DNA from 3 places in the Thalassospira sp. MIT1004 genome. Region 3 is predicted to be linked to each of the others. Evidence: riboswitches for the same ligand, from Rfam matches in the RefSeq annotation. Region 3 holds a riboswitch; each other region holds the start of a gene.
The links. A riboswitch is a leader RNA that binds a small molecule or an ion and turns the genes downstream of it on or off. The one in region 3 is predicted to bind cobalamin.
Positions count from the first base shown of each region.

Region 1: another riboswitch for cobalamin. It lies ahead of BC440_RS01290 (ABC transporter substrate-binding protein); the one in region 3 lies ahead of cobU (bifunctional adenosylcobinamide kinase/adenosylcobinamide-phosphate guanylyltransferase).
Region 2: another riboswitch for cobalamin. It lies ahead of BC440_RS14560 (CbtB domain-containing protein); the one in region 3 lies ahead of cobU (bifunctional adenosylcobinamide kinase/adenosylcobinamide-phosphate guanylyltransferase).

Region 1 is NZ_MCAO01000002.1:112,234-121,989, forward strand. Features, by position in the region: gene BC440_RS01260 (gamma-glutamyltransferase) at 1-919, opposite strand, end outside; gene BC440_RS01265 (M23 family metallopeptidase) at 949-1,809, opposite strand; gene xseA (exodeoxyribonuclease VII large subunit) at 1,809-3,509, opposite strand; gene purD (phosphoribosylamine--glycine ligase) at 3,623-4,906, shown strand; gene BC440_RS01280 (ABC transporter ATP-binding protein) at 4,931-5,713, opposite strand; gene BC440_RS01285 (iron ABC transporter permease) at 5,710-6,762, opposite strand; gene BC440_RS01290 (ABC transporter substrate-binding protein) at 6,771-7,811, opposite strand; cobalamin riboswitch at 8,022-8,218, opposite strand; gene BC440_RS01295 (AraC family transcriptional regulator) at 8,274-9,191, opposite strand; gene BC440_RS01300 (SDR family oxidoreductase) at 9,369-9,756, shown strand, end outside.
Region 2 is NZ_MCAO01000042.1:109,601-119,356, reverse strand. Features, by position in the region: gene BC440_RS14580 (heavy metal translocating P-type ATPase) at 1-1,620, opposite strand, end outside; gene BC440_RS14575 (DUF1636 domain-containing protein) at 1,820-2,191, shown strand; gene BC440_RS14570 (hypothetical protein) at 2,192-2,716, opposite strand; gene BC440_RS14565 (CbtA family protein) at 2,784-3,467, opposite strand; gene BC440_RS14560 (CbtB domain-containing protein) at 3,471-3,644, opposite strand; cobalamin riboswitch at 3,676-3,890, opposite strand; gene BC440_RS14555 (metalloregulator ArsR/SmtB family transcription factor) at 3,997-4,458, opposite strand; gene BC440_RS14550 (hypothetical protein) at 4,592-4,855, shown strand; gene BC440_RS14545 (hypothetical protein) at 4,967-5,239, shown strand; gene BC440_RS14540 (DUF2975 domain-containing protein) at 5,524-6,063, shown strand; gene BC440_RS14535 (helix-turn-helix transcriptional regulator) at 6,063-6,275, shown strand; gene BC440_RS14530 (SDR family NAD(P)-dependent oxidoreductase) at 6,368-7,132, shown strand; gene BC440_RS14525 (MAPEG family protein) at 7,248-7,658, shown strand; gene BC440_RS14520 (zinc ribbon domain-containing protein YjdM) at 7,765-8,100, shown strand; gene BC440_RS23185 (hypothetical protein) at 8,211-8,366, shown strand; gene BC440_RS22440 (restriction endonuclease) at 8,382-9,311, opposite strand; gene guaA (glutamine-hydrolyzing GMP synthase) at 9,453-9,756, opposite strand, start outside.
Region 3 is NZ_MCAO01000033.1:470,213-479,968, forward strand. Features, by position in the region: gene cbiB (adenosylcobinamide-phosphate synthase CbiB) at 1-28, shown strand, start outside; gene rfaE1 (D-glycero-beta-D-manno-heptose-7-phosphate kinase) at 25-1,497, opposite strand; gene BC440_RS13765 (D-sedoheptulose 7-phosphate isomerase) at 1,540-2,124, opposite strand; gene BC440_RS13770 (UDP-glucuronic acid decarboxylase family protein) at 2,153-3,106, opposite strand; gene BC440_RS13775 (hypothetical protein) at 3,360-4,589, shown strand; gene cobT (nicotinate-nucleotide--dimethylbenzimidazole phosphoribosyltransferase) at 4,635-5,666, opposite strand; gene cobS (adenosylcobinamide-GDP ribazoletransferase) at 5,904-6,656, shown strand; gene BC440_RS13790 (histidine phosphatase family protein) at 6,740-7,351, shown strand; gene BC440_RS13795 (hypothetical protein) at 7,421-7,996, opposite strand; cobalamin riboswitch at 8,309-8,533, shown strand; gene cobU (bifunctional adenosylcobinamide kinase/adenosylcobinamide-phosphate guanylyltransferase) at 8,593-9,132, shown strand; gene cobW (cobalamin biosynthesis protein CobW) at 9,165-9,756, shown strand, end outside.

The sequences.
Region 1 (9,756 bases), on a different contig from region 3:
CATGTTCGCTACGTGCCAGCCCGGTGGCATGAAGAATGCGCGAAATGGCTTCAAGATGACGGGCCGATCCAAATGCCCCGAGTTCTATTTCGCGCGCAAGCTTAAGGCCGAAACCAACCAGAACCCCGCCCGACGCCGGTGGCGGGTTTAAAACAAACCGCCCGTTGCGCCCGGCAATCAATAGCGGATCACGGACCAGAACGCGGCATGCCGCCAAATCCGCCCCTGTCAGATAGCCGCCATATTCCCGGCATTCGGTCACCAGCGCATGACCAAGATCGCCGTGATAAAAGCCATCGGCCCCGGTCCGCAGCAGATATTCGATGCTATCGGCCATATCAGCCTGACGAAGAATGGAACCCTCGTCTGGCAATTCAAATCCGTCTTCGGCCTGATGCCCCGGCGCACCGAAAACGGCCCGGCTATCTTTGGAAAATGCCATAAGCGGGGTTACGATCCCCATGACATACCGTTGAAACGCATCCAGCTTGATCCCGTCGCGCGCAGCCGTAATTGCCGGTTCGGCCAGCATCGCCATCGGCAGGGATCCAATATCGTCATGCAGCTTGAAAATACCGGCAACCACGCCCGGTGTTGCAACCGAACCATATCCGCCGTGAAATTCCTGAGTGACACCCCCGGCAAATGTCGCAAACCGGCTTTCAAACTCAAGTTCTTCGCGCGGGCGTTTGGCAAGCGGGGTTTCGACAAAGAAATCATAAAGCCGGGGTGGTTTTCCCGCCGGACGGGCCATGACAAAACCACCACCGCCCAATGACGCCAGAACCGGTTCGGCCACACAGGCCGCCCACATGGCCGCAGTTACCGCATCAAAGGCATTGCCGCCCGCCTCAAGCACATCGGCAGCCGCGCGTGCGGTGACATCATGTCCTGCGGCGACGGCTCCGTGCTTTTTCATGGCAGATATTCCTTATTGTTTATCCGTCATCAATTGCTGGCCTTCACCTTCGCGGCCTTTTGTGCGTCTTCCATCGGCGGCACAAGAAGGGCGGCGTCAACACGGGCATCCCCGACATTGATCCGCCAATCCAGATGCGGCCCGGTTGCCCGGCCACTTGCCCCGACCTTGGCAATCGGATCACCCTGCCGAACGACATCGCCGACTTTCACATCGATTTCCGACAGATGCAAAAACGCCGAAACCATGCCAAGCCCGTGATCAATAAACAGGGTCGCCCCGGAAAAATACATATCGGGATGCGCCAGCGTCACAATCCCGTCGGCCGGGGCCACGACCTGTGTGCCGGTGGGAACGGCAATGTCTATCCCCCAATGCGGGGCACGCGGTTCACCATTCAAGATGCGTTGCGATCCGTATATACCGCTGATCGGGCCGAGAACCGGCCAGATAAAGCCGTTCTTGTAAAATTCCTGGGTAAATCGTTCGACACGTGCTTCGCGGGCCTGACGCGAATCATCCCTGATCCGTTCCATGACCTCCGGGTCCGGCGTCACCATCTTGGGCGGCAGGCCATCAATGCGCTGGATATCAAATTCGCGATCCCCGATGTCATAGGCATATTCTTCGACAGCCCCGTCTGCCTTGCGCAAAGTCAGCTTGGCCGGGCCCTCGTAATCGCGGGGGAAGCCAAGGATAAACGCCCCGTCCGGGCCAATCGTATCAATCGCCTTGCCATCCAGAAGGATGCTGCTTCCGGGTTCGGTCTGACCGAACACGATGCCGCCCTGAACAAACTGGCCCTCATAGGTTGGCTCGGCCGCGATTGCACCAACGCATGACGCCATCAAACCGGTTGCCGCCAAAAACATCTTCATTGCGAAACGCATTACAGAAGGCTCCCTTGCCTGTCGTCATCCTTTGGGACCGGATCTTTTTTCCGGGCAGGTTTCGGTTTGGCAGCCGATTTCGGCGCAACCGTGGCAGCCGGTGCCGACGCAGGATCATCCGATCCCGATTGTGCCGATACTGATTGTGCCGATACTGGGCCCGGTGTGCCAGACGAAGACGAAGACGCCCCCGCTGTCACATCCGCACGTCCATCCTGCATTTCCAGAATGTAACCTTGCCCGGCAATCAGGTCCGACGCCCTGCCGATCAATCCTTCATCGACACCGCGCACAACGGCAAAGCCGCGTTTCAGAACATTGCGATAGGAATAGCTTTCCAGAAGACGGTCATAGCGCGCCAGTCCTTCGGTTTCGCGGTTCAGGATATTTTTAACCGCCGCCTGCATCCGACCAGCCAGATCGCCGATCTGTTTGCGGTCGCGTGCGATATCGCGTCTGGCATTTGCCGGGCGAAGTCCGGCGGCAGCCTGATCAAGACGTGCCTTTTGCATCTGGATGGCGGATTTGATCGCACCATCCAGCCGCAGACCAGCATTTTCCAACCGTCCGCGTTTTTCCGAAAGCTGTTCGCGCGGACTGACCAGCCGTGCCCCGGCTTCGTTCAGACGCGCACGCGCCTGCTGCAAGACACTGCCTGCGGCACGTGGTAGCCGATCGGCCCAGTTATCAAGGGTCTGGCTGCGTTCTTCAAGCATCCGGCGCGGATCGCCAAGACCACGCGCAAGGCTTTCAAGGGCTGTGCGTTTTTCCACACCAAGCCGACGGACCGCCTGCGTCAGACGAAGGCCGTCTTCCTCGACCTGACCGATCAGATCAAGCCGCACCGGAACGGCCTTTTCCGCGGCCCCCGTCGGAGTAGGCGCACGCAGGTCAGACACAAAATCAATCAGGGTGGTATCGGTTTCATGACCGACTGCGGAAATCACCGGAATGTCGGATTCCGCCACCGCGCGGGCAATGATTTCCTCGTTAAATGCCCAAAGGTCTTCCAACGACCCGCCACCGCGCGCAACAATCAGGACGTCGGGACGCGGAATATTGCCATAGGGCAAAAGATCATTGAAACCGCGCACGGCCTGCGCGACCTGTTCGGCGGCACCGGTTCCCTGTACCAATACGGGCCATAACAGAACCCGGCGCGGGAAACGTTCGCGCAGCCGATGCATGATATCGCGGATCACCGCCCCGGTCGGGGATGTTACAATCCCGATGACATCGGGCAGGAACGGGATCGGCTTTTTGCGATCCGCATCAAACAGTCCTTCGGCAGCAAGTTTCTTTTTGCGTTCTTCCAGAAGTTTCAGGAGTGCGCCTTCGCCGGCAACCTCCATCGTTTCGATGACAATCTGGTATTTCGACCGGCCGGGAAATGTCGTCAATCGGCCGGTTACAATGACTTCCATGCCGTCTTCGGGTGCGATGCCAAGTTTGGATGCCTGCCCGCGCCAGCAAACACCGTCCAGCACCGCCTGATCGTCTTTGAGTGCCAGATACATGTGACCGCTGCTTGCGCGCTTGAAGCCGGAAATCTCGCCGCGCACACGCACAAACGAAAACGCATCCTCGACCGTGCGTTTAAGCGCGCTGGAAAGATCAGAGACCGAAAATTCCGGTAGATTTCCCGGTTTCGCGGGTTCTTCGGGCATGGGGGCGAACGGGTCGAACAAATCTTGCGTCATCAAGGGCACTTTATGCTAAAAGCCCGCATAAATTTTCAAGCGGGATGGGGTGCAAGCCTAGTTCATCCCGTCTGGACCATCAAGCAGTCGGACACGTAATCGAGGTTAAAATCATGAAGGTTCTGGTCGTTGGCGGTGGCGGACGTGAACATGCATTGTGCTGGGCAATTGCCAAAAGCCCGCGGCTGACCAAACTTTGGTGTGCGCCGGGCAATGCCGGGATTGCCGATTCAGCAGAATGTGTCGCCATTTCAGATAGCGACATTGACGGCCTTGTGAAATTTGCCAACGACAATGCGGTCGATCTGGTTGTTGTCGGCCCCGAGGCCCCGCTGGTCGCGGGCCTTGTAGACGCGCTGGATGCGGTTGGCATCAAATCGTTTGGCTGTTCAAAAGCGGCGGCACAGCTTGAAGGCTCCAAGGGTTTCATGAAGGACATGGTGGCAAAGTTTGGCGTCCCGTCTGCGGCCTATGGCCGTTTCACCACGCCCGACGATGCGCGGGCCTTTGTTGAAAAGCACGGTGCGCCGATTGTCGTTAAGACCGACGGCCTTGCCGCGGGCAAGGGTGTGACGATTTGCCAGACAGTTGACGAAGCCCTTGCCGCAATTGACGAATGCATGGTCGGTGGCAAATTCGGCGATGCCGGTGCGGAACTGGTGATCGAGGAATTCATGACCGGCGAAGAAGCATCCTTCTTTGCCGTCTGCGATGGTGAAAACGTCATTCCGCTAATTGCCGCGCAAGATCACAAGGCTGTGGGCGAAGGCGATACCGGCCCGAATACTGGCGGTATGGGGGCCTATTCCCCCGCCCCGGTTTTCACCAAATCGGTTGAAGACAAGGTCATGGAACAGATCATTGTTCCGACCGTCAAGGGCATGGCCGCCGAAGGCCATCCTTTCAAAGGGGTCCTGTTTGCCGGTCTGATGATCGATGATGCGGGCAACCCGAAACTGATCGAATACAACATCCGTTTTGGCGATCCGGAATGCCAGGTTCTGATGACGCGCCTGAAATCGGATGTGATTGATATTCTTGATGGGGCGGCAAGCGGCGAACTCGATAAGGTCAAACCCGAATGGCATGACGAAACCGCCATGGTCGTTGTCATGGCCGCCAAGGGGTATCCGGGCAGCTACGACAAAGGCACCGAGATCAGAAATGTTGCCGATGCGGATGCGATGGACAAGGTCAAGGTCCTGCATGCGGGCACGAAAATGGATGGTGACAAACTGACCGCGACGGGGGGGCGTGTTCTTGGCGTTACCGCACGCGGCACGTCGGTGACCGAGGCACAGAAACGCGCCTATGAAGCGGTTGACGCCATTAACTGGCCGGGTGGTTTTTGCCGTCGTGATATCGGCTGGCGCGCGATTGCCCGCGAACAGAAATAAACATTCAACTTGAAAAAGACCGGGTCATGCAGCCCGGTCTTTTTTCATGCCTGCGTGATAGCGCACTGCACATTGCCCGTTCGGGCCATGTTCGATGGTGGCATCCACACCGAACACATCACGCAGATTTTGGGTCGTCAGAATATCGGCAGGACTGCCGATCCCCACCAGTTCCCCGTCACGCATCATGGCAATCCGGTCGCAATACATCGCGGCATGGTTCAGATCGTGCAAGGCCGCCACCACGGTCACCGGTAATTCATGCACCAGTTCCAGCAATCCAAGCTGATGACGGATATCCAGATGGTTTGTCGGTTCATCCAGCAGAAGGAATTTTGGTTCCTGCGCCAGTGCGCGCGCGATATGAACCCGCTGCTTTTCACCGCCCGAAAGCGTATGCCAGAACCGGTCGGCCAGATGGGTCATGTCAACATCGCCGAGCGCACGTTCCACAATCGCATCATCGCGTTCCGACCAAGGCGACAGCATGCTGAGATAAGGTGTGCGTCCCAGTGCCACCGCCTCGCGCGCGGTCAGGCGGTCGGTGGTATCGGCCTGCTGTTCGACAAAACCGATCTGTCGGGCCAGTTTGCGACGACCATGCTTTTTCATGTCCTGCCCTGCCAGCATCGCACGCCCCTGATCAGGTGGACGAATACCGGCCAAAACCGACATCAAACTGGTTTTGCCCGATCCATTCGGCCCGATCAGGCCCAGAAACTCGCCCGGTTCCACCCGGAGGGAGACATTTTTGATGATCTTGCGAAAACCGGCAGACCAGACGATATCGCGCAGTTCCAAACTCATCGCAAAATCCTTCCGTGACACAGGATCAGGGCAAAGACCGGGGCCCCGACAAGGGCGGTAATCACCCCGATTGGCAAAACCTGCCCCGGAACGATCACGCGTGAGATGACATCGGCACAGACCAGAAACAGTGCGCCAATCAATGCCGATAGCGGTAATAGCAGCCCATGACGCGTTCCGACAAAAAAGCGCGCGGCATGCGGGATCACGAGCCCGACAAAACCGATGGAACCAACAATACTGACCATTACCGCGGTCATCATCGCGGCTGCGACAATCAGGATCGCATAAACCCGCCTGACCGGCACACCAAGCGATGCGGCGGATTCACGACCAAACGTAAAGGCATCAAGTGCGCGTGCATGCCAAAGACACACGACAAGCCCGACAAGAGCCACGGGTAAAGCCAGCCACACATCGGGCCAGCGCACGCCGCTAAGATTGCCCAGAAGCCAGAACATGATGCCGCGCGCCTGCTCGGCACTGGCCGATTTGGTGACAATGAAGGATGTAAGTGCGTTAAACATCTGCGATCCGGCAATCCCTGCCAGAATGATCGCCCCCGTGCCGCGCCCGGCCTGTAATGCCAGAAGGGTCACAAAGGCGAATGCCGCCACCGCGCCGATAAATGCGCCAAGTGACAGGGAAAGCATCCCGGCCCCAAGACCAAGGATCACGACACTGACCGCACCGGTCGATGCCCCGGCTGAAATGCCCAGCAGATAGGGATCGGCAAGACTGTTGCGCAAAAGCGCCTGCAGGACCGCGCCGGAAACGGCCAAAGCCGCCCCGCAACTTGCAGCAACAATCGCGCGGCTCAGCCGATAGTTCCAGACAATACCGGCATCAATCGCATCCACCGGATGACCGGCATCCCATAAATGATTGGCAATCGTATCGATCACCGTACCCACCGGGATTGCTGTTTCACCCACCGATGCGGCAACCGCCAGGACCGCAGCCAGCAACATCAGCGCGGCAAATGCCACGCTGATGCGTTTCATGAAAACGGGGCTGGAAATGACGTTACCGATCACTGGTTTGATCACTGGCCCGATCACTGGGTTGCCTCGAACGCCTCGATTGCCTTGGCCAGCGTTTCAATGCCCTCGATTGTCCGCATGGTCGGGTTCATCGACTGGGCATCCATGACGACGATATTTCCGCTTTTGACCGCATTCATCTGACGGGTTACCGGATCGGATTTCAGGAACTGCATTTTAAGTTCCCAGTCATCGGCCGGAAAACGACGACGATCCATTTTGCCAATCACAATGATATCGGGATTGGTTCGTGCGATGGTTTCCCAGCCAACTGTGGGCCATTCATCGTCACTGTCGATGACATTTTCCACACCAAGGATCGACATGACATAGGCCGGTGCGCCTTTCTGCCCGGCAACAAACGGATCAACATCGATTTCAGCGCTGGAGAACCAGAACAGGGCCGAAATGCCCTTGCCGTTGACGGCGGCGACTTTTTCACGTGCGGCTTTTTCGCGGGCTTTGAAATCGGCAATCAGATCTGCGCCACGTTCCTCGACGTCGAAGATTTTCGAAAGGTCGGCTATCCCCTGATAGATCTGATCCATCGAAAAGGCATCAATCCGCGTTCCGTCACCGCCCGTGGTGTTGTCCTTACCGACGCAATCGGCTGGTGCGGTATAGACCGGGATTGAAAGTTCAGCAAACTGGTCAATCGTTCCGACCTTGCCATTCGGGCCGATATGCCATTGGAACTGGGTTGCGACCATATCGGGTTTCTGGCCGACCACACTTTCAAAGCTGGGATCGTTGTCTGCCAGACGCGGAATGGTGGCGTTGACGTCGAGAAACTGTTCCTGCACCGGACCAAGCCATACGGCCGTTCCGACCACCCTGTCCGCCAGTCCCAGAAGATAAAGCAGTTCAGTGCTGCTTTGGCCAAGCGATACGACACGGTTCGGAGCCTGATCAAAGGTCAGGGTTCGACCACAATTTTCCAGTGTAAGCGGATATTCCGTGGCAGATGCGTATTGTGCGAAAGAAGCCAGTCCTGCAGCAAACACCCCGACTGCAAAAACCTTTTTGTTCAATTCAATCACTTTGCGTCCTTTCATGGATATGTCGATCCGGAATTTCATTTCCTGACCGGACATACCAAACCAATAAATGTTATGTTATAACATAACATCAAAGTTACTATGGTCAAGGGACTGGCTGAAGTGCTGAAAAATGGCGGGAAATGCCGGGATCCAAGGGCGGTCCAATGGCTTTCAGCCCGCCCGGAACGGTGACATATACCGACATCCTCCGGGGCACCCCGCCCGGTCCGTCGTATTCATGTCAGCAGGTCTCCTGGCTCGCGGGTCGTTGTGTTTTCCTGCCTTCCCGGGAAATATCCCAGTGGCTTTCAGAAGGAAACACTCACCGCCTACAGTTGCGGGGGCAGCTTCGGTTAACCGTCTTCACGGACGGCTTCGAATTCCCTTTATCCTTATCGGATACTGACATCTATCGGTGTCACATAGTCACAAAGGCCGGTCAAGCCAATTGCGAATAAATCGCAATGATTGCAATTTTCAATAGGCGTTCGCAGCCGCCGTGCCATCGCCGCCCAGTCGCCCAAGGATCGCCGAGACATCGCGCATCGGTGGCGCGCCAAACATGCGGGCATATTCACGGCTGAACTGTGAGGCGCTTTCATATCCGACTTCATAGGCCGCGGTCGCCGCATCCTTCATTTCCGTCAGCATCATCTGGCGCGCCATCGTCAGGCGAAGGCGTTTCTGATACTGAAGCGGGCTCATGGAGGTTACCTGCTTGAAATGATGATGGAAGGAGGACGGGCTCATATTTGCCTGTGCCGCAAGATCATCGACCCGCAGTGGTGCTGCAAAATCGTCCTTCATCAGACGGATGATCTTGGAAATGCGCTGCATGTTGCTGCCGCCCATTCCGATTTGTGCAATCCTGGCCCCCTGAAGGCCGCGCAACAGGCGATAATGCACTTCGCGCAGAAGCATCGGCGCCATCACGGAAATATCGTCTTTCTCATCACACAGGCGCAACAGGCGCATCACGGCACCCAGTAAGGTATCGCTGGCGTTATCGACATGAAGCCCGCAATCGCTTTCGGATGCCGAGCCGACCTGAAGATCAATCTGGGTGACAAGATCACCCAACATCTGACCATCCAGTTCAATCGACAAGCTGCGATACGGAAGTGCTGCACTGGCATTTGTCACACAGCCGACAATCGGCAGGTCGACCGACGCCACCAGATACTTTCCGGGCACGTAACTGAAAACCGCCTCGCCCAGAGTGACCTCTTTGGCACCTGACGCGATAATGCAAAGGCATGGCTTGTAGATTGTCGGAACTTTCATCGACGGCCCGGTCGCACGATACAGATGCACCGCCTTTACCGGCGTCTCGGCAACACCTTCGCCTTCGCAGTATCTGTCAATCAGTTCAGACATCTCTTCAAACACAGGCATCACCAAACTCCTTTATTTCTCTAATATGAACTATAGCAACCAGAACCATCCTGAAAAGCGGTTTTCACCCTGCCTGGAGAATCAGGCAATTGATCAAGAGTTCTGTGTATTCATCAGGCCGCCCTTTGCAATCACAGTAAGCGCCATGATCCAGACAAGGAGGATGTCATGTCGCTTATGTCCAACAATGTTGAAAACAAGGTCGTCGTTATCACCGGTGCCAGCAGCGGGATTGGCGAGGCCACGGCAAAACTTCTGGCCGAAAACGGTGCAAAGGTCGTTCTTGCGGCCCGACGCACGGCAAAGCTTCATTCCATCGTCGCCGAAATCGAGGCCGAAGGCGGCACCGCCACATGTCGCGCGGTTGATGTCACCGATGCCGACGACGTCGAAGCACTGATCTATTTCGCCAAAAACACCTATGGCCGCGTTGATGTGATCTTCAACAATGCCGGTGTCATGCCCCTGTCGCCGCTTGCCGAACTGAAAATTGACGAGTGGAACAAGATGATCGACGTCAATATTCGCGGCGTCCTGAATGGCATTGCTGCTGGTCTGCCATTGT
Region 2 (9,756 bases), on a different contig from region 3:
GTGGGAGGTCACGGTTTCAAGCGCGGCAGCAATCGCAAGCAGCCGGTCCTCGTCCATATCGCCCACCGACATCATTGCCGTCAGCTTTGGCTTGCCTTCGGTCAATGTGCCGGTTTTGTCAAACGCCATGGTACGAACCGCCCCGATGGCCTCAAGCGCGGCACCGCCTTTAACCAGCAGACCAATTCTGGCCGCACGAGCCAAGGCCGACGTGACCGCCGCCGGGGTGGAGATTACCAGCGCACAGGGGCAACCGATCAGAAGCAGGGCCAGCCCGCGATAGATCCATTCTTCCCAGCCCTGCCCGAACAGGACCGGCGGAATGACAACCGTCAGGGCGGCAAGCGCCATGATGATTGGCGTATAGATACGGGCAAATTTGGTAACGAAACGCTCGACCGGTGCCTTGTGCTTTTCGCTTTGTTCAACCAGATCGATCACACGATCCAGCATGGTTTGCCCTGCCGCACGGGTTACGCGCAGGCGTACGGGCCGATCGGTGACAATGGCACCGGCAAAAACCTCGTCCCCCGGTTCAGACGGGACGGGCACGGATTCACCGGTCAGGTGGCTGTTGTCAATTTCGGCGGCCCCGTCGGTCAGGACACCGTCGGCCGGAATACGTTCGCCTGGACGGACTTCGACAATATCATTCAGTGCAAGCGCGGACGGGGCGACCGTTTCAAACACATTACCCGATGCCGAAACCCGCCTTGCGGTTTCCGGGGCCAGTTTCATCAGCGATTTAACACCGCTGCGTGCCCGACCAGCGGCAATGCCTTCAAGGCTTTCGCCGATGGCAAACAGCAGGACGACCATACCGGCTTCAAGACTTTCGCCGATCGCAACCGCGCCAAGAACCGCGACACTCATCAACAGTTCGATGGAAAAGAATGCGCCGCTTGCCGCCAGACGGAACGCCGTTTTCATAACCGGAAATGCTGCGATGATCGAGGCAATGGACATTGCATAAGCATCGGTGACCGGAACCAGCCAGCCAACCAGCCCGCCCAGCATAAGCCAGGCCGCCGCCCATGCAATTTCGTCCCCGGCTTCCGGCCAGGGGGCCAGTTTGCGCAGCAGGGATTTGTCACTGGCATCGGTATCTTGCGACGCGGCATTATCCGTCGCAGCCGGATTGGCAGAGCCACAGGAACCACCAGCGCAGCAAGCGGCTTCGGATGATTTCGCCGCCCCCGGAATTACCTTTTCCTTTGCCGGATAACCCAGTTTGGTCAGCATCGTGCTGATATCGGAACGCGTTTCGGCACTGTCGTCGCGAAGACCCAGCGTCACCATTTCGCGCATCATCGATACATCAACACATTGCACGCCATCACGTTTGGAAAGCGCGGTTTCAATTTTCGCCACACAGGACCCGCAATCCATGCCCGATACAGCCCAATGACGATGCGAAATGCCGTCGCGATGACGAGCCAGCACATCGTCAACCGTGCCCTGTTCCCTGCCACTCAGTTCGGATTGCGCGTGCAGGCCATCGGCGGCAGCAATAAAGCTTTGCCCCGGCACGGCGTCGTTCAGAGCCGCAATCAGCGATGACTTGCAGCTTTCACAATTTCCAATGGCCGGGAACTGATCCCATTTTGCGATGACGGACATTCTGGACCTCGCCAACATTCAAATTTATATTCATGCGTTATATTCAAATAACAATTCATATGTTGTGGAGTCAAGAACATTCAAATCATGATTTGAATGTTATCACACACAATGCCCGACGCCCCGAAAAAGTTGATGAATTACGCCAGCACTGCGGCCATAGTGACCACCCGATTTAAGAACCAAGGCCAACCGCCCTATGCCCCGTATTGTCATTTGCAAAACCTGCCAGCCAGCACCCGATGCTGATCCGGCCTCAAAGGTGGATTTTGTCGATGCGGATGGTTTTGCGCGGCAGTTAGGCACGGCACTTGATCAGGCGGAATTGCCCGAAACGTTTGAAATCACGCAGGTTGACTGCATGGGATCATGCAGCGACCCGACATCGGTTGCGCTTCAGGGAGCCGGACGGGCAAGTTATCTTTTTGCCGGATTATCGGCGCGTCACGACATTGACGATATCATTGCCACCTGCCGGGAATATCTGAACGCCCCGGATGGATGGATCGAAGACGCACGCGGCTGCGGACGTCTTCGATTTTGCCTTAAGGCCCGTATTCCAGCACTTTGATTAAGGTTTAACCGAAACTCTCATGGTCTTACGCAACGGTTTATCGCCAACAGCAAGCTGGCTGTGATCATTGGCCGTCAGCGTGACCGTGACCTCGTTATCGCCCGCCGGAAGATCTGCGATATGAAGCCACGGGCCATACAGGCGGGCAATCTTGGTGCCGTTAACATAGACATGGGCATGCCCCTCGCCCGGGATATGGGGACTGCTGGCATGTTCGGGGGCAAAACGGAAATTCTGCACCAAAAGATGCAGGTTCCAGCCACTGACCGGATCGGGCGCAATGGCAACATCAAATCTTGGCACATCAACGGCATCGGGCAGGGAAATGGTGGCATCATGGCTGGCATGGGCACCGGTCAAATTCATCGCGCCATGTGTGTCATCATGCGTACTTCCGCCGTGCGCCTGCGGATCAGAATGATCATGACCGTCAAGGGTGATGCCATTTCCCGCCGCGACCAGAAAGCCAATCCCGCCGCCAAAAACAAGCCCGATCCCAAAAAGGGCAAGTGAACGTGACATTTCGTTTATCCAGACAAATCAATGAAAGAAAACAGGCGCGGAATATACCGCGCCTGATCGATTGCGTTTACGCTTCCCGGTCGGCTTCACGCCGCCAGAAATGCCCGGCAAACAAGCCGGTCAATACCCAGGCCACCGCCCCGATACCAAAGGCACGCGCAGCAAACAGCGCGCCAAGTTCGGTCGGCACAGGACCGGTGAACTGATCGGGTTCAGGTGCACCGATAACATGCGGCGCCAAAAGCAGAACAACCGCCGCCGCCCACGCGAGCCAGTTCCGACCAAAGGCGATCAGCCAAACCGCAAGTGCCGCGGTTGCCACCGTCGCAAACCACCAGATTTGCCGTTCATAGACATCGGCCGCGGCAACACCGGGCACCTCTGGCGCCAAGGTGAAACCCGGTGCAAAATGCACGATGACAAAACCGGCAATGCCCCAGATGATGCCATTGCGCGCCGCCACCACATGACCACGGTTTTCGGCAAAGGCCATGGCCGCCACCAGTATAAGTGCATACCCGGTATAGACCAGCATCGTGAACAGGACGCTTAGCCCGTCACGTAGCGGATCAATGCCACCGACATCCTGATGCGCGCTAACCGCGTCACCGCCGAAATGCACAAGGGCACCGGTTTCATACAGCTCCGCATGCAGCAAAACGGGCTGCACAAAATACAGCTGTAGCAGGGCCGCAATAAGCCCCGCTGCAGCACCAGCGAACAACGCGCTGGTTACTATGCGTGTGAACATGACTTAGTGGCAGGGGAAGCCGGTCGCGTGGCGCACATCGTGTGCCGCGTCATGAAGCAGGTCCGCCTGAACGTGGCCGGTGACAAATACAACGGCAAGGCCAAAAACGGCGCAGGCAAGGATCGGCAGAAGAACGGATTTTTTCGAAGCGGCAAATGCCGCGGTCTGCGTGGTCATAGAAATCTCCTTTGCTGTCACACCCGACAGTCGGTTCGGGTCCATGCCTGGCAGGTCTCCTGGCTTGCGGGTCATCATGCGTCGCCGACCTTCCCTGCTTTCGCAAGTGGTATGATGGCGGGCACTCGTCGCATACAGTCGCGGGGGCGGCTTTGGCTTTGGCCGTAAAACAGACGGCTTTCCAAATTCCCTCTTCGTTTCCCAACCCCGAGCAGAGCGGGAAAAACCAAGCCATTCGTTTATGACGGTAATTTGGCGCAAGTGCAATGTGAAAACCACGCAGGCCGGGTGATCATTCGTCGAACATATTCGCCCGATTGTCGATCCGCCCCCAAACCCCGGGGCAGAAGGCCTAATCGTGCGTGACGTGGGCAAAGACGTCCCGAACAACACGGGAAATATGTTCGTCATCAATCTGATAGAAGATATGACGCCCGTTTCGTTCCGATGCCAGAATGCGCTGATCGCGCAACTGACGCAGATGATGACTGGTAAGCGATTGTGACATACCTGATGCCTCGGCCAGTTCGCCGACGGTTTGCGGTTTTTCCATGCAGCGCAGAACAAGCTGCAACCGCCCGGCATCCCCCAAAAGCGCAAAGATTTTTGCCGCCGCCTCGATATCGGGCAGCGACAGGTTATGACCAGTCGCACGCGACGCGTCACGCGTTACGGCTTCCCCCTGTTCGGTGGAAAGGCCAAGACGTGCGGCTGTATCGCATTCCTGACAATCGTCGCCGTTTTCATCCCGGGCGATCACGGGACGCGTCGGGGCAATTTCGACTTTGCGGGAATTTGTTTTGCTTTGTGACATGCCCCTATTTTCCATGCCCTGAATGACTTGGCAAGGGGACTTGATCGCGGTTGCCATGGAACCCCGGCCATGAGGAGGCGTTTCATGGACAAGACACCATCAAATGTGCCCCTGAAACCGAGGAGAAACAGCGATGCAAGAGCAAACTGCACTTGATCTTTTTAATCTGCAGCAGTCGCGCGATAGCTGGGAAAAGAATGTTGCCGGTTATTGCAAGGACAACAACATGCAGGTCGGCAACCTGCCCAAGGAAGTTTCCGGCCCATATGACGAAATGAACGAGGCTTGGGAAAAGCTTAAATCCGAGGGTGAAAGCGCAAGCAACGCCACCGCGCAGCAATTCCACAAGGCAACTGCAAAGCTTGAAAAGGCATGGGACAACATGGTGGGTAAATGACCGGTTTCAGGTCCGGCAACCCAAATGCCCCAAAATCGCCTTTTCATTGCAAATCGATGACATGATTACACGCCAGATTGAACCTGTCTGGAAAAGCAAAAGGAGGCTCCCATGACAGCCCGTCCCCTTCCGGAGCACGCCAAGCTCCATCAGGAATTCAAGGATTGGGAGTTCGGCCTTGCTGCACATTGCAAGGAATCCGAAGCCGGGCTTGAACAATTGCCAAGCGAGGTTGTTCAAGCGTGGGATGACATGGATGCCGCCTGGAGCGAGATCAAGGATCATAGCGGTGATATCCCGCAAGAATCCCTGCAGCGTTTTCGTGAAGCCAAACAACGTTTGCAAGGTGCGTGGGACGCGATGATCTCTTCCAAACGGCATTAACGACGCCGCGCTGGAAGCAGCCAGACTTTTTCGTCTCCCTCTCTTCCCTGGCGGGTTTTCCTCCCCTCCCCGCCATTCCTCCTGCAGCCGGGTGTTTCAACCGCCCCGGCTGCATTTTTTTTGTCTGAATTTTGGCCGGGCATCGCCCGCCTGACGATCAAAGCGCGACTACGGACAAAAATCCGGATTGACTCATTTCGATAAAAAATTCATGTTTTACTTTAATTAATGAATTTGATTCGTCATTAAAATGTCCCCCGATTGTTTCCGAATGGAGCCCCGTCATGTCCGACACCCTGAAAAATGTCCGCACCGTCAGCCGCATTCTTGGCTGGGTGTGCCTTATCGGCGTTGTTTTCGAAATCTGTCTCGTGCCGCTGATATGGCATGTCGATGGCTGGGTTGATACCAGCGCCAGCCAGATGACCATCAGCATTGAAGAATTGCGCGCCCTTTCCGGATGGCAGAAATATGCCGTGATGGCATCGATGATGCTGCCGACACTTGTTATGGCCTATGGGCTTTGGCGATTGCGCAAGATGTTCCTGTCCTTTGCCGAAAACCATATTTTCCAGCCTGCCCCGATTGCCCATCTGAAAGCATTTTCCGTGGCCCTTATGGCGCAAACCCTGATCAAGCCGCTTTCAGGCGCACTGACATCCGTACTGGCAACCATAACCCGCCCTGAAGGCGAAAGGATGCTGTCTATCGGGCTCAGCGATGCCGAGGCCAGCACCCTGTTTCTGGGCGGGTTGCTTTTGGTGATTGCTTGGGTATTGGGAGAAGCCACCCGGATCGAGGACGAGAACAGGAGCTTCGTCTGATGGCGATCATTGTCCGGCTTGACGTGATGCTTGCCCTGCGAAAGATGAAGTCCAAGGACCTCGCCGCGCGGATCGGGGTGAGCGAACAGAACCTGTCGCTTCTGAAATCGGGCAAGGTGCGCGGGGTCAGGTTTGAAACACTTGCCGCAATTTGCCGGGAACTTGATTGCCAACCCGGTGATCTTCTGGAATTCGTTGCCGACGACCTGTAAGCTCTTGTGATCATGACGGCCCGGTTAACACGGGGCGTCCTTCATAAGAAACAAAGCAGCCTGTTTAACGGCTGTTATCAGGGAAGACGTGAATGGAAAACAAGGTTGCCCTCGTAACAGGTGCCGCACGCGGCATCGGACTCGCCACCACACATCTTTTTATCGAACAGGGCTGGCAGGTTGCGATGATTGACCGCGACAGCGCGGAACTTCGCAGCGCATGTCGCGATATCGCAAATGCCAAGGCATTTGAATATGACGTATCGATCCCCGAACAGGTCGATCTGATGATCGACGAGGTCCTGACCGAGTTCGGACAGATTGATGCGGTCGTCAATAATGCCGGGGTTGCCGATTTCCTGCCGATCCATGAAACTGATTTCAGCGCGTGGCGCCGGATCATGGAAACCAACCTTGATGGGGTCTTTCTTGTTTCGCAGGCGGCAATCCCAGCGCTCAAGCAGACCAAGGGTGCGATTGTCAATATCGGCTCGATTTCCGGGCTTCGGGCATCAACCCTCCGGGTGGCCTATGGCACATCGAAGGCCGCTGTCATTCATCTGACAAAACAACAGGCGATCGAGCTTGGTGATTTTGGTGTTCGAGCCAATTGCGTCTGCCCCGGCCCGGTCAAGACCAAGCTTGCCATGGCTGTCCATTCGCCGGAAATCATATCAGCCTATCTTGATGCCATGCCGCTTGGCCGGTATGGCAGCGAACGCGAAATCGCCGAAGTGATTGCGTTTCTATGCTCCGACAAAGCGAGCTACGTTACCGGTCAGGTGATCGCCGCCGATGGCGGGTTTGAAACGGCTGGTGTCGGGCTTCCGGCCCTTCGCAAGGCTGCCGAAGAATAAGCAATTACAGGCGATCACCTTTGGCTGAATGCGCAAGCTTCATTGCACAAAAGTGTGATCGCTTTCCCTTCTTCCTGCGTATGGCAGGGAAACGCCACCACTCAAAGGTATTTCCTTGCCAATCGAATTTGCCCTTCTCGTCCTCAATGCTCTTTTCTGCCTTGCATTTCCGTGGGTTTACAACTGGTCCTATGGCAGGCAGGTCGGTGGCAAACGCCTGATGGGCAATCGCGACAACCTGCCCGAACGGCAGGGCTTGGCCGCCCGCGGCCTTCGTGCCCATCAGAACCATCTGGAAAATCTGGTGCCGTTTGCGATCATCGTTCTGGTCGCGCACGCCATCGGTATTTCAAACACTGTCACCGTGGCTTGCGCGGTTGTCTTTACCATCGCCCGCCTTGCCCATACCGGGTTCTATTTTGCCGGAATCACGCGCGTTCCGGGGATCAATGGCGTGCGATCCATTGCCTATTTTGTCAGCCTGTTTGCGATGCTTGTCTTTGCCTTGCAATTATTCTGGTCGTAATTGTCGGCGCAAACTCTCGACAAGTCGGGTTTCGGGCGTTACGAGATAGGCGGCCAAACCGGAACGGGTAGGGTCATGACTTAACGCTTTTACCCAAGGATCTGCCGTGAGCACGTTACCCCCCTGCCCCAAATGCCAGTCGCCCTATACCTACGAAGATGGCGAATTGCTGATTTGCCCGGAATGCGCCCATGAATGGTCGCAGCAAACCGCAACGGGCGGAGACGAAACCGAATACAAGGATGCCAATGGCAATGTGCTTGTTGACGGCGATACGGTTTCGATCATCAAGGATCTGAAGGTCAAGGGCGCGTCTCAACCGCTTAAGGTCGGCACCAAGGTCAAAAATATCCGCCTTGTCGAAGGCGACCACAATATCGATTGCAAGATCGACGGATTTGGCCCGATGAAGCTTAAATCCGAATTCGTCAAAAAGATCTGATTGCGGGCTTCGCCCTGTAAACTCTGCGCCGACGACATTGCGACCGGGTTCTGGTATAATGTCGTCGTCTGATACTGGCCTGAACCATCCAAAGGAAACGGGGGGCCACCATGCGCCACCTTGCCCTTATCGCCGCACTACTTGCGACCCTGTCGCTATCTTCCTGCCTGACCTTTAACTGGCAGCGAAGCGTTCAGCAGGTGCTATCGAATGCATGCAATTCGACAGGGGATTGCGGCTCGGATGGGCCAATGGCCAACTATTGAAAATCAGTGATTCAACTAAATATTGCTTACTGGCAAGTAAGAACTTCCAGTCTCATCTGCATGACGCCAGACCAAACGCAAAATTGCACTTAGGCTCTGACCTGGCTGTAACGCGCGATACAAATGGGCCCCATCGATACTTACAAATCTTAACTCGCCTTTTGTTTGGAGACCCTCAAGAGCTTCGGTCGAGTAACCATTCACTGAAACGTACAATCCACGCGTATTTGCACTTTTACCGCTAATTTTCGAGATGAAAGCTCCAAACTCCGCTCCAGAGACAGGTGAGGATACCCATTTTGCCTCAAGAACAATGGTATGGCCTTGCCATTCAAAACTACCATCAATTTGCTCACCTTTATTGCGGAAGGACCCCCGTGGCGAAAGCCCCTCCAACTCAAATAATTTTTTTAGTAACTGTTCTAGCGCATAACCTCTTTTCTGAGAGTTTTCTTCTACCACTAGCAAGTTAAATTCATTCAAAATCTCTGCTCTGGTTGCCTCTTTCTGCTCGTATTTTTGGTCTTTCTTTCTTTGTATGCCTTCTTCTTTCCTCCGTTGCTCTGCTTTTTCATTTTCTTTTCTAATCGATTGCGCGATCTCAAACTGTTCTCGTAATCCACTCAATGCCTCTTTCGCTCGGACTGGGAATCCACTTTCATCAAGTTTCACAGCAAAAGAAACGAGATTGCTAATAGCTTTCTGCCCTGAATCCTTTTGCCCTTGCGCAAGTTCCAGAAGCTCTTGCACAACAAACCTTTTTGGTGCTCGCTCATATTCTCGCCGAGAGTTTTGTGCTCTTTGCTCAGCTCTTGACCTCGCATCGTCGAGCCATTTCCTTGGAACGCCAGACCGGATGACAAACTTGTCTAACTGGTCGTGAAATTCCCAACTTTCTGTCAAAACTGTCTCAAGAAGATCCAAAACAACAGGGCCGAAAGTCATCCCTATTTTCCTGACGTAGTTAGCACAAGCAGATAAAGTATTAGTTATAACCTCTTACTTCCTATCAAGATAGATTCAGCAAGAAGTAAAAACGGCGCGCCCAATGGACGCGCCGTTTGTTGTTTCTGGTGATCGGAAAGCTTATTCCCACTCGATCGTTCCCGGTGGTTTCGAGGTGTAGTCATAAGTGACGCGGTTGATACCGTTGACCTCGTTGATGATCCGGTTGGCGATGCGGCCAAGGAGTTCCGGCGGGAAGGCGAAGAAGTCGGCGGTCATGCCGTCGGTCGAGGTGACCGCGCGCAGCGCACAGGCATAATCATAGGTGCGACCATCGCCCATCACGCCAACGGTACGGACCGGAAGCAGCACAGCGAAGGCCTGCCAGATGGCGTCATAGAGACCGGCATTACGGATTTCTTCGAGATAGATCGCATCGGCCTTG
Region 3 (9,756 bases):
AAAGATGATCTGGGTCGGGCTGGTCTAGTCTTTGCCCTGATTGATGCGCGCAATGGTCGATGTCGTCGAGAAGCCATCGGCGAGATTGGCTAGAACAACCTTGCCGCCATATCCTTGCACGATATCTGCGCCGACAACCTTGTCGATGGTGTAATCGGCACCCTTGACCAGAATATCGGGTTTGAGGGCCTCGATCACCGTGATCGGGGTGTCTTCGCCGAAAATCACCACACCGCTGACGGTTTCAAGAGACCCCAGGACAGCCGCACGGGCAGCCTCGGATTGCACGGGGCGTGCTTCGCCCTTAAGGCGTTTGACCGATGCATCGGAATTAAGCCCGACAATCAGCCGGTCGCAGTTGGATCGTGCCTGTTGCAGGAGGCTCAGATGGCCCGGATGCAGAAGATCAAAGCAGCCATTGGTGAAGCCGACCTTATAACCCTTGCGCCGCCAGCGTTCGACACGGTCCACCATGCGGTCAAGCGGCATCAGTTTGGCTTCGCCGATCATCAGGTCGTGATGATGCAGAACAGAAATCAGTTCGTCCGGATAAACAACAGCGGTGCCGATCTTGCCAACCACGATGCCTGCGGCAACATTGGCAATACGCGCAGCGTCTGAAAGTGATGCACCCCCGGCAATCGCCGATGCAAGGCAGGCAACGACCGTGTCACCGGCCCCCGATACGTCAAATACTTCGCGTGCTTCGGTCGGAAGGTGGGTTGCCTCACCTTTGCTGGTGACAAGCGTCATGCCATCCTGGCTTCGGGTCAGAAGGACGTTTTCAATACCGCATTCGGTGATGATTTTGGTGGCTGCGGCAATTGCATCCTCGTCACTTTGAATGTCGATGCCGGTTGCGGCCTGGGCTTCGGCTCGGTTCGGGGTGACGACCGTCGCACCGCGATAGATGCTGTAATCTGTACCCTTGGGATCGACAATAACCGGTTTTACGGCCTTGCGCGCGGCAGCAATGGTTGCGGCGACAACGTCACCATGCAAAACGCCCTTACCATAATCGGAAAGGATAATGGCACTGACATCGGGCGCTAGTTGTGCAGCCAAGGCAGACAGGTTGCTGATGGTTGGGGCGGCAAGCGTTGCGGTAGTTTCGTTATCAGATCGTAACAATTGTTGTCCGCCCGCGATATAGCGGGTTTTGATCGTTGTCGGGCGGTTGCGTTCAATCTGGATATAGGGCTCGACACCCTTGTCATTGGCGACATATTCCATCACCTCCCGGCCTGGAAGATCATCACCGACAAGGGAAAGAAAACGAACCGATGCGCCAAGGGCCGTCGCATTGCGGGCAACGTTGCCCGCACCACCCAGCATTGCACTTTCGCGTTCGACCCGGATGATCGGGATCGGTGCCTCTGGCGAAATACGGGTGACCGAGCCATAGACAAACCGGTCAAGCATCACATCGCCGATGCAAAGTACCTTGGCATTGGGCAGTTGTTCAACCAGTTGGGCCAGATGGCTGAGATCGGTCATGTGCGTATCGTCTTCTGTTCGTTAAATCGAAAGTGGCTCGGATCAGGCCTTGGTCAGGCCAAGGGTATGTTCGAGTGCGCCAACAAGCATTTGCCCGAGCTGTATATGCATTTCCTGAATACGGGCGGTGGTGTTGCTTGGCACGATCATCAACGGATCACACAGATCAACCATGGCGCCACCGGTTTTACCGGTCCAGCCAGTGGAAATCAGCCCCATCTCGCGCGCCTTTTCAAGGCCGAGATTGACGTTCCTGCTGTTGCCGGACGTTGAAATGCCAATTGCGACATCTCCTGGCCGACCCAGTGCCTCGATCTGGCGGGAAAACAGATAATCAAATCCGAAATCATTGCCGATTGCGGTCAATGCCGAGCTATCGGTTGTCAGGGCAATGGCCGGCAATGCACGCCGGTCATTGATGTAACGAACCGTGAATTCGGTTGCGATATGCTGCGCGTCGGCTGCTGATCCACCATTGCCAAAGAACAGGAGTTTGTTGCCTTCGTTCAGCGCATTGGTGCAGATCGATACCAGTTTTGCAAAGGGCGCACGCGTTGCTTCGCGGGTTTTGTCGACCAGATCAAGATGCTCGTCAAATTCGGCATCGAAGAAGGCATTGATATCCATTTCTTCACTCATACAACTCGGTGATTGTCTAGCTGCGGTTTTTCACAAGATCACGGAAATAGTCGATGGTTGACGCCAAGCCGGTTTCTAGTGCGACAGTCGGATTCCAGTTCAGGATTGTTTGCGCCTTGGTGATGTCGGGTTTGCGCTGCAACGGATCATCCGCCGGCAAATCCTTGAATATGAGTTTGGATTTCGCGCCAGTCATATCAATTACGCGCTCTGCAAGTTCGCGAATTGTGATTTCATGCGGATTGCCTAGATTGATTGGGCCGCTGACCGATTTTTCGGTCGCCATAAAGCGGACAAATCCCTCAATCAGATCCGAATAGAAGCAGAATGAGCGTGTCTGCCGGCCATCGCCATAGATGGTAATATCCTCATCATATAAAGCCTGAATGATGAAGTTTGATACAACGCGGCCGTCTTGAGGATGCATACGGGGACCGTAAGTATTAAAAATTCGCGCGACTTTGATTTCCAGCCCGTGCTGGCGATGATAGTCGAAGAACAGTGTCTCTGCGCAGCGCTTTCCTTCGTCATAGCAAGCACGCGGCCCGATCGGATTTACACTGCCACGGTAATCTTCGGTCTGTGGATGAACTTCCGGATCGCCATAGACCTCACTTGTGGAGGCCTGGAATATCTTCGCTCCGACGCGTTTGGCAAGTCCGAGCATGTTGATCGCACCATGAACGCTGGTCTTGGTGGTTTGAACCGGATCGTGCTGATAATGGATTGGGGACGCAGGACAGGCGAGGTTATAAATCTCGTCAACTTCAAGATATAGCGGGAAGGTTACATCGTGACGCATCAGCTCGAAATGCGGGTTGTCGAGCAAATGGACAACGTTGTCCTTTGTGCCAGTGAAGAAGTTGTCGACGCACAGAACGTCATGGCCTTCCTGGAGCAATCTTTCGCAAAGATGGGAACCGAGAAAACCGGCCCCACCGGTGACCAGAATGCGTTTGCGCCGCCACATAATCTTTTAATCCTGACAGGTTGAACTTAAATCGGCCTGAAACTAGCAGCTTGGATGATCCATTGCCATGACTTATCGTTTTTAAAAGTGGTGTTTTCGGCAAATATCGGAACGTCAGGAAATGACTGATTTTCGGGTTTGGTTTCAATTTGTCACAATGATAAATACATAAGCTGTTAACGGCCCGCGAACTATTGTATTTCAATCGGGACTTTCGCCGCGCGTTGCACATTGGAAAATCTGGTCATCCTGTATGTCTGAAAGCACGTTACCCTCACCCGAAGCCTTTTTGGTCGATTATGTGCGCCGTCTTGAGCGTCGCAAGGATGGCGTGGGGGCGGTTCATGTGCATTTTTCAAAGCTGCTGCCGTTCAACCGGCGCGATCATCATATCCGGACGGCAATTGCATCATTCGAAGAAATCGTTCCTGATGTGACCGGGCGTATTTTCACGCTGTCCAATCAGGATCTGATTTTCATCTTTGATGCGGCCGAGATTGACGAGGTCAATGCAGTCATCTTCCGGCTCAAATTCCTTTTCAATGATGATCCGCTGATCAGTGACGGCAAGGATGAAAGCGGTGCGCCTGCGACCTTTACCGACTATTTCGATGTCGCACAGCAATACAAGGATTTCCTGCATCTGACACAAACGCTTGTGCGCTCAAACGCCAACCGTCCGCGTCAGGTCAGCAAGGCGGCCGAGCGTCACAACGACAGCCCGATGCTTGAAGATGATCGTGCACCGCTGACACCCAAAATACTGGGGCGTATTGACGAAGCATTGCGCAGGGCCGATCTTTCGAACCTGATGCGCAGGCAGGCGATTTGTGCGGTTGTCGGTGATGCGAACCCGACGCCGGTTTTTCACGAATTGTTCATTTCGATCAAGGATTTGCAGCAAACACTGCTGCCCGATGTCAATGTTTTGTCCAATCGCTGGCTGTTTCAGCATCTGACGGAAATTCTTGATCGTCGCATGTTGTCGTTGCTGACACGCAGCAATGATGCATCGGTGACCGGTTCGGTCAGTATCAATCTGAATGTTTCGACCCTGCTGTCGCCGGATTTCCTGACATTTGACAGCAACGTCAAGGCAGGTCAGCGCGGAACCATCGTGCTTGAACTGCAAAAGATCGATATCTTTGCCGATCTTGGCGCATTCTTTTTTGCGCGTGATTTCTGCCGCGATCGTGGTTACCGGATTTGTATTGACGGGATCAGCCACCTTTCGCTGCCCTATATCAACCGCAACAAGCTTGGCGTTGATATGATCAAGATGATCTGGGACCCGGAAATGGAAAATCTGGACGAAGAGCACGGCAACGCCATGCGCGAAGCTGTGGCGCAATCAGGCGATACGCGCGTGATCATGTGCCGCTGCGATGATGAGCGGGCGATCAAATTTGGTCATTCGATCAATATCACCATGTTCCAGGGTCGCCATGTCGAGCATCTGCTGAGCGAGCGCACCAAAAAATAACGCCAGCAAACGGCCGGTATCTTTTTAATTCCGAAATCAAAACGATTACGCGTCGCGGCTTGTGACACCTGCCTTGACAAAGGTTGCCATGCCGTTGTGGCATTCCGCCGATGCCCGCAATAGCGGAATGGCAAGGGCTGCACCCGATCCTTCGCCAAGGCGCATGCCAAAATCGAGAAGTGCCTGTTTTCCAAGCTTTTCAATCAGTCGTTTATGGCCCGGTTCGGCCGAAATATGCCCGACCAGACAATGGTCAAGGGCATCGCTGCGAATAGTGCCAAGGATTGCCGCGGCTGCACAGGAAACATATCCATCAAGAAGAACCGGTACCCGTTGGTAACGTGCGGCCAGAATGGCACCGGCCATCGCGGCAATTTCGCGTCCGCCGACACAGCGCAGAACGTCGAATGCATCATGGAACTGATTTTTGTGCAGGATGATGGCATCCCCGACCACGCGTGTTTTGCGTTTAAGCGTTTCATCGTCGATGCCGGTGCCGCGTCCGGTCCAGTCGGCGGCTTCACCGCCAAACAGGGCATAGGCAATGGCGGCGGCCGAGGTGGTATTGCCGATCCCCATTTCACCGGGCACAAAAAGGTCAATCCCCTTTTCGATGGCGCTCATGCCAAAGGCCATTGCTTCGGCGCAGCCTTCGTCATCCATGGCGGGTTCTTGCGAGAAATCGTTGGTCGGGATTTCAAGGGCGACTTCCATCACGCGCAGTTCCGCGTCAACCGTTTTGCAGATCTGGTTGATTGCCGCACCGCCATTGATGAAGTTTTCAACCATCTGCTGGTTGACCTCGACCGGGAATGCCGACACGCCCTGTGCACAGACGCCGTGGCTTCCGGCAAAGACCGTGACACGCGGGCGTGTCATGTTCGGTCGTGAATTTCCTTGCCACCCTGCCAGCCAAAGGCTGATATCTTCCATCCTGCCGAGCGCGCCTGCGGGCTTGGTCAATTGTGGCTCGCGCGTACTTACGGCTGCCTGTGACTCTGCATCGACACCGGGCAATTGGGCCATAAGGGTGCGGATTTCATCAAGACTTTGGGGGGGATGCTTGGGATCGAACATGGAAAATCTCCGGCTGGCGGACAAGGATGCAAAGCGTCTTCTGCTTGGCTTCTGTCGCGCCCATGATTAGTCTGATTGCGTGCAAAATGCCAGTTCGAATATCGGAACACACCCGTGAACAATGATCATAATCAAACCGGAATGAATTTGCAAAACCTTGATGATGATCAAGTTGATGCCAAACAGCCAGAAACCGGATCTGAATCAGAACCTGAGCCTGAAGCCCCCCCCAAGGGGATGCTTGCTGATTTTTGGCGTGCTCTTGCCCTGCTAAGCCGGATACCGGTTTTCATTCCATGTGACTTCAGCGCGCATGCGATGGCACGATCAGTTTGGTGCTGGCCGCTGGTTGGGTTGTTCATGGCCGGGATTGCGATCATTCCGGCCTACGTCATCGAGATTCTGACCGGCAATGTCATGATTACGGCCATTGTCGCGACTTTTACCCTGATCGCGTTGACTGGGGCGATGCATGAGGATGGCATTGCCGATTGTGCCGACGGATTTGGCGGTGGATTGGACCGTCAACGCAAGCTTGAAATCATGCGCGACAGCCGGATCGGCACTTATGGTGTTGTTGCGCTTGTTTTATGCCTAGCGATGCGCATCGCCCTTCTGGATGCTGCGGGTGAAAGTGGCAGCATGGCCGCCATCCTGATTGTGATGGCGACACTATCGCGCGCGGCGATGCCGATTGTGACCTATGTGTTTGATCCGGCTCGTGAAGATGGTCTTGGCAAAAGTGCCGGACGACCCGACATCAAAGTGGTGAGCGCGGGTATTGCCATCGCCTTGGTTCTGGTGGTGATTGTTGCGGGTGCGGTGACCGCGTTCATGTGTCTGATAGCCATGATGGTCGGGGCATCGGTTGTCGGATGGATCGCCCGGCATCAGATTGGCGGCCATACTGGCGATGTGCTGGGCATGACTCAAATCATCTCCGAGCTGCTTGTCGGTATTGCATTTATCGCGATACTTCAGATTGCCTGATGATAAGATCATGAAAAGGACCGTTTAAAACGGAGCCCAAACCCGGGTCGTATTTTTCGACCGCATTTTTCCTTGGGGGAAGAATGGACAAAGCAGTGACAACCCGTTGGTGGCTTGTTCGCCATGCGCCGGTTCTCAACCCGGAACGGCTTGTCTATGGCCGAAGCGACATGCCGGTTGATCTTACCGATGAAAAGGCATTGCGCGCCCTGTCGCGCCATTTGCCAAACGACGCGGTCTGGATTACGAGCCACCTTTCGCGCACGCTTGATACCGCGCTTAAACTTCTTGAGCTGATGGATGAAAACATCCTGCCGACGCGTGAAACCGGCTTTGCCGAACAGCATTTTGGCGCATGGGAAAAGAAACACTGGAATGATCTGCCCAAAGGGGAAACCACCCGTTTCTGGACCGATTTCGCGCGCCAGCATCCTCCGAATGGGGAAAGTTTCAGCGACGTTGTCGAACGGGTTGGGCCAATATTTGACCGGCTGACAAGATATTGGGCCGGGCGCGATATTGTGGCCGTTATTCACGGCGGGACGGTGCGCGCGGCCCTTGCCAATGCGCTTGGTCTGTCGCTTGAGGCGGCCTTATCATTTCATATCGATACGCTTGGCGTGACCCGGATCGAACATATAACCGGCGTCGATCAACCGGGCTGGCGGGTGACCGGGGTTAATCTGCGTTACTGATTAAAGGGGGCTGTGCAGTTGCCGATACCCTGTTGGGCTTGAATGACATGCCACACAGGGTATCAGTTTTCAGGCGGATTTCCGTTGATCGGTTTCCTGCGCATCGACAAGTGCATATTCCGACAAAAAGCGATCTACCATATCGGCAGAGACATCGTATCTGCCACAGATTGACGCGACATCGTCAAGATAGGCTTCGTAGTAGGGAATAGGCCGACTGCGCGATTTGCCGCGAAGCTCGTTGATTTCCGTAAAGTCGGATGCAAATTCCGGTGCTTCGATAACCTGAATGATCGTGTCGTCGATGATGGCGGCGGGTTTGCCTTTGTATTTCTTGCCACAGGCTGAAAGCATTTTGCTGGCGGTCGGGATGGATATCCCGGGCTGGCCCAGAAGCAGTGACATTTGATCTTCGTCGAAATCGTCATTTTCGAACAATTCTACGAGTTTCGTCAGGTCACGGACCAGAAGAGAAAGCGCATTTACGCGGATGCCACGCGCATGCGACCAAATGATGGTCGCGACAACACCACAGGTCGGGCGGCTGGCATAAATGTTTCGAACATCACGACGCGCCAATGATATTTCACCATTTACAGCATGATGTTGCAGGAATTCGGGAAAGGATTGATCATTATAGCTCAATCTATCCAGCAGCCCGCGCCACATGTCTTCGCGTGATACGGTCTGCCAGGTTGTTGATTTCAGATTCCGAATTCGTTGAATTTGTTCATGAATTGCCATTTGATCAGCAAATTTCCAATTAACCCCAAGAAGTTTTTCCGAAACCCTTTGCGGTTTCGGCATCCGGACTTTGTTTGTTTTGTAATGTCCGGCGGTCACGCGGGCGGCTTTTGTCGGCTCTGATCCATCGTGACAAAATTATGTTCTCCTAAAGAATAACCGCCGACAAGCAGTCAATTCTTACAAATACTGACCTTATGGCTAGGTCGGAGTTTGGGCTTTGGTCGTGGGGGTAAAGCTGCTAGGTTCGGCGCTGCCGTTTGGTGATGGGAAACCGGTGTGATGCCGGTGCTGCCCCCGCAACTGTAACGGGTTGGGTGATCCGGGTGATGTGATGTCACAAGCCACCGGTAATGTTGATTTGCAGACAACATGCCGGGAAGGCGGATTGCTTTCATGCCCGCAGCCAGGAAACCAGCCATCGGTATTCCTGTTCGTAAGGATATGGGGTAACGCAATCCGGCCTCGGTGGGAGGTCAAGGCGAAGGAAAGTGGGTATGACCCAGAATATGGCTGATAGCAGCCAGCTTGCCGGGATCCATCTGATCCTTGGCGGTGCCAGATCGGGCAAAAGCCGGTTTGCTGAAAACCGGATCAACCATGCAGGCGGCGGTATTTATGTCGCGACCGGTCGTGCATGGGACGAGGAAATGGCAAATCGCATCGAACTTCACAAATCATCGCGCGGCGAAATGTGGCAAACGATTGAGGAACCGCTTGATCTTTGCGCTGTCCTGTCTGCCTGCAATCACGACGGCAGTAAACCGGTTCTGGTCGATTGCCTGACGCTTTGGCTGACCAATCTGATGCTGGAAGATCGCGATATCGGGGCCGAGTTTGACCGGCTTTGCGACCTTTTGCCGGGGCTGGATATCCCAGTTCTTCTGGTTTCGAACGAGGTTGGTTTCGGGATTGTGCCGGAAAATGCCATGGCGCGCAGCTTTCGTGATCATGCCGGACGATTGCATCAACGGATTGCCGAGCTTGCCAATCAGGTGACGCTTGTGGTTGCGGGCATTCCGATGTCGGTTAAATAGATCAGAATTCATAGATTTAAGGGTAATTGAATATGGCACAGCTTGGAAAAATTCCGGCAACAGTGATCACCGGTTTTCTTGGTGCAGGCAAAACCACGATGATCCGCAATATGCTGGAAAATGCCGGGGGTAAGCGGATTGCGCTGATCATCAACGAATTTGGTGATCTGGGCGTGGACCGCGAGGTGATTAATGGATGTGGCATATCGGGTTGTGCCGAGGACGACGTTGTCGAACTTGCAAACGGTTGCATCTGTTGCACGGTGGCCGATGATTTCCTGCCGACCATCAAGGGCCTGATTGATCGCGACACGCCGCCTGATCATATCGTTATCGAAACGTCAGGACTGGCATTGCCAAAACCGTTGGTCAAGGCGTTCAACTGGCCGGAAATCCGTTCACGGGTCACGGTAGATGGTGTGGTGGCTGTTCTGGACGGGGCGGCATTGCGCGACGGTCTGTTTGCCCATGATCATCATGCGGTTCAGGCCCAACGTGAGGCTGATGATAATCTTGATCATGAAAGCCCGCTTGAGGAACTGTTTGAAGAGCAGCTTCATTGTGCGGATATGGTGGTTCTGAACAAAACCGATTTGCTGAGCGCTGCCGAAATTGCCAAGGTAG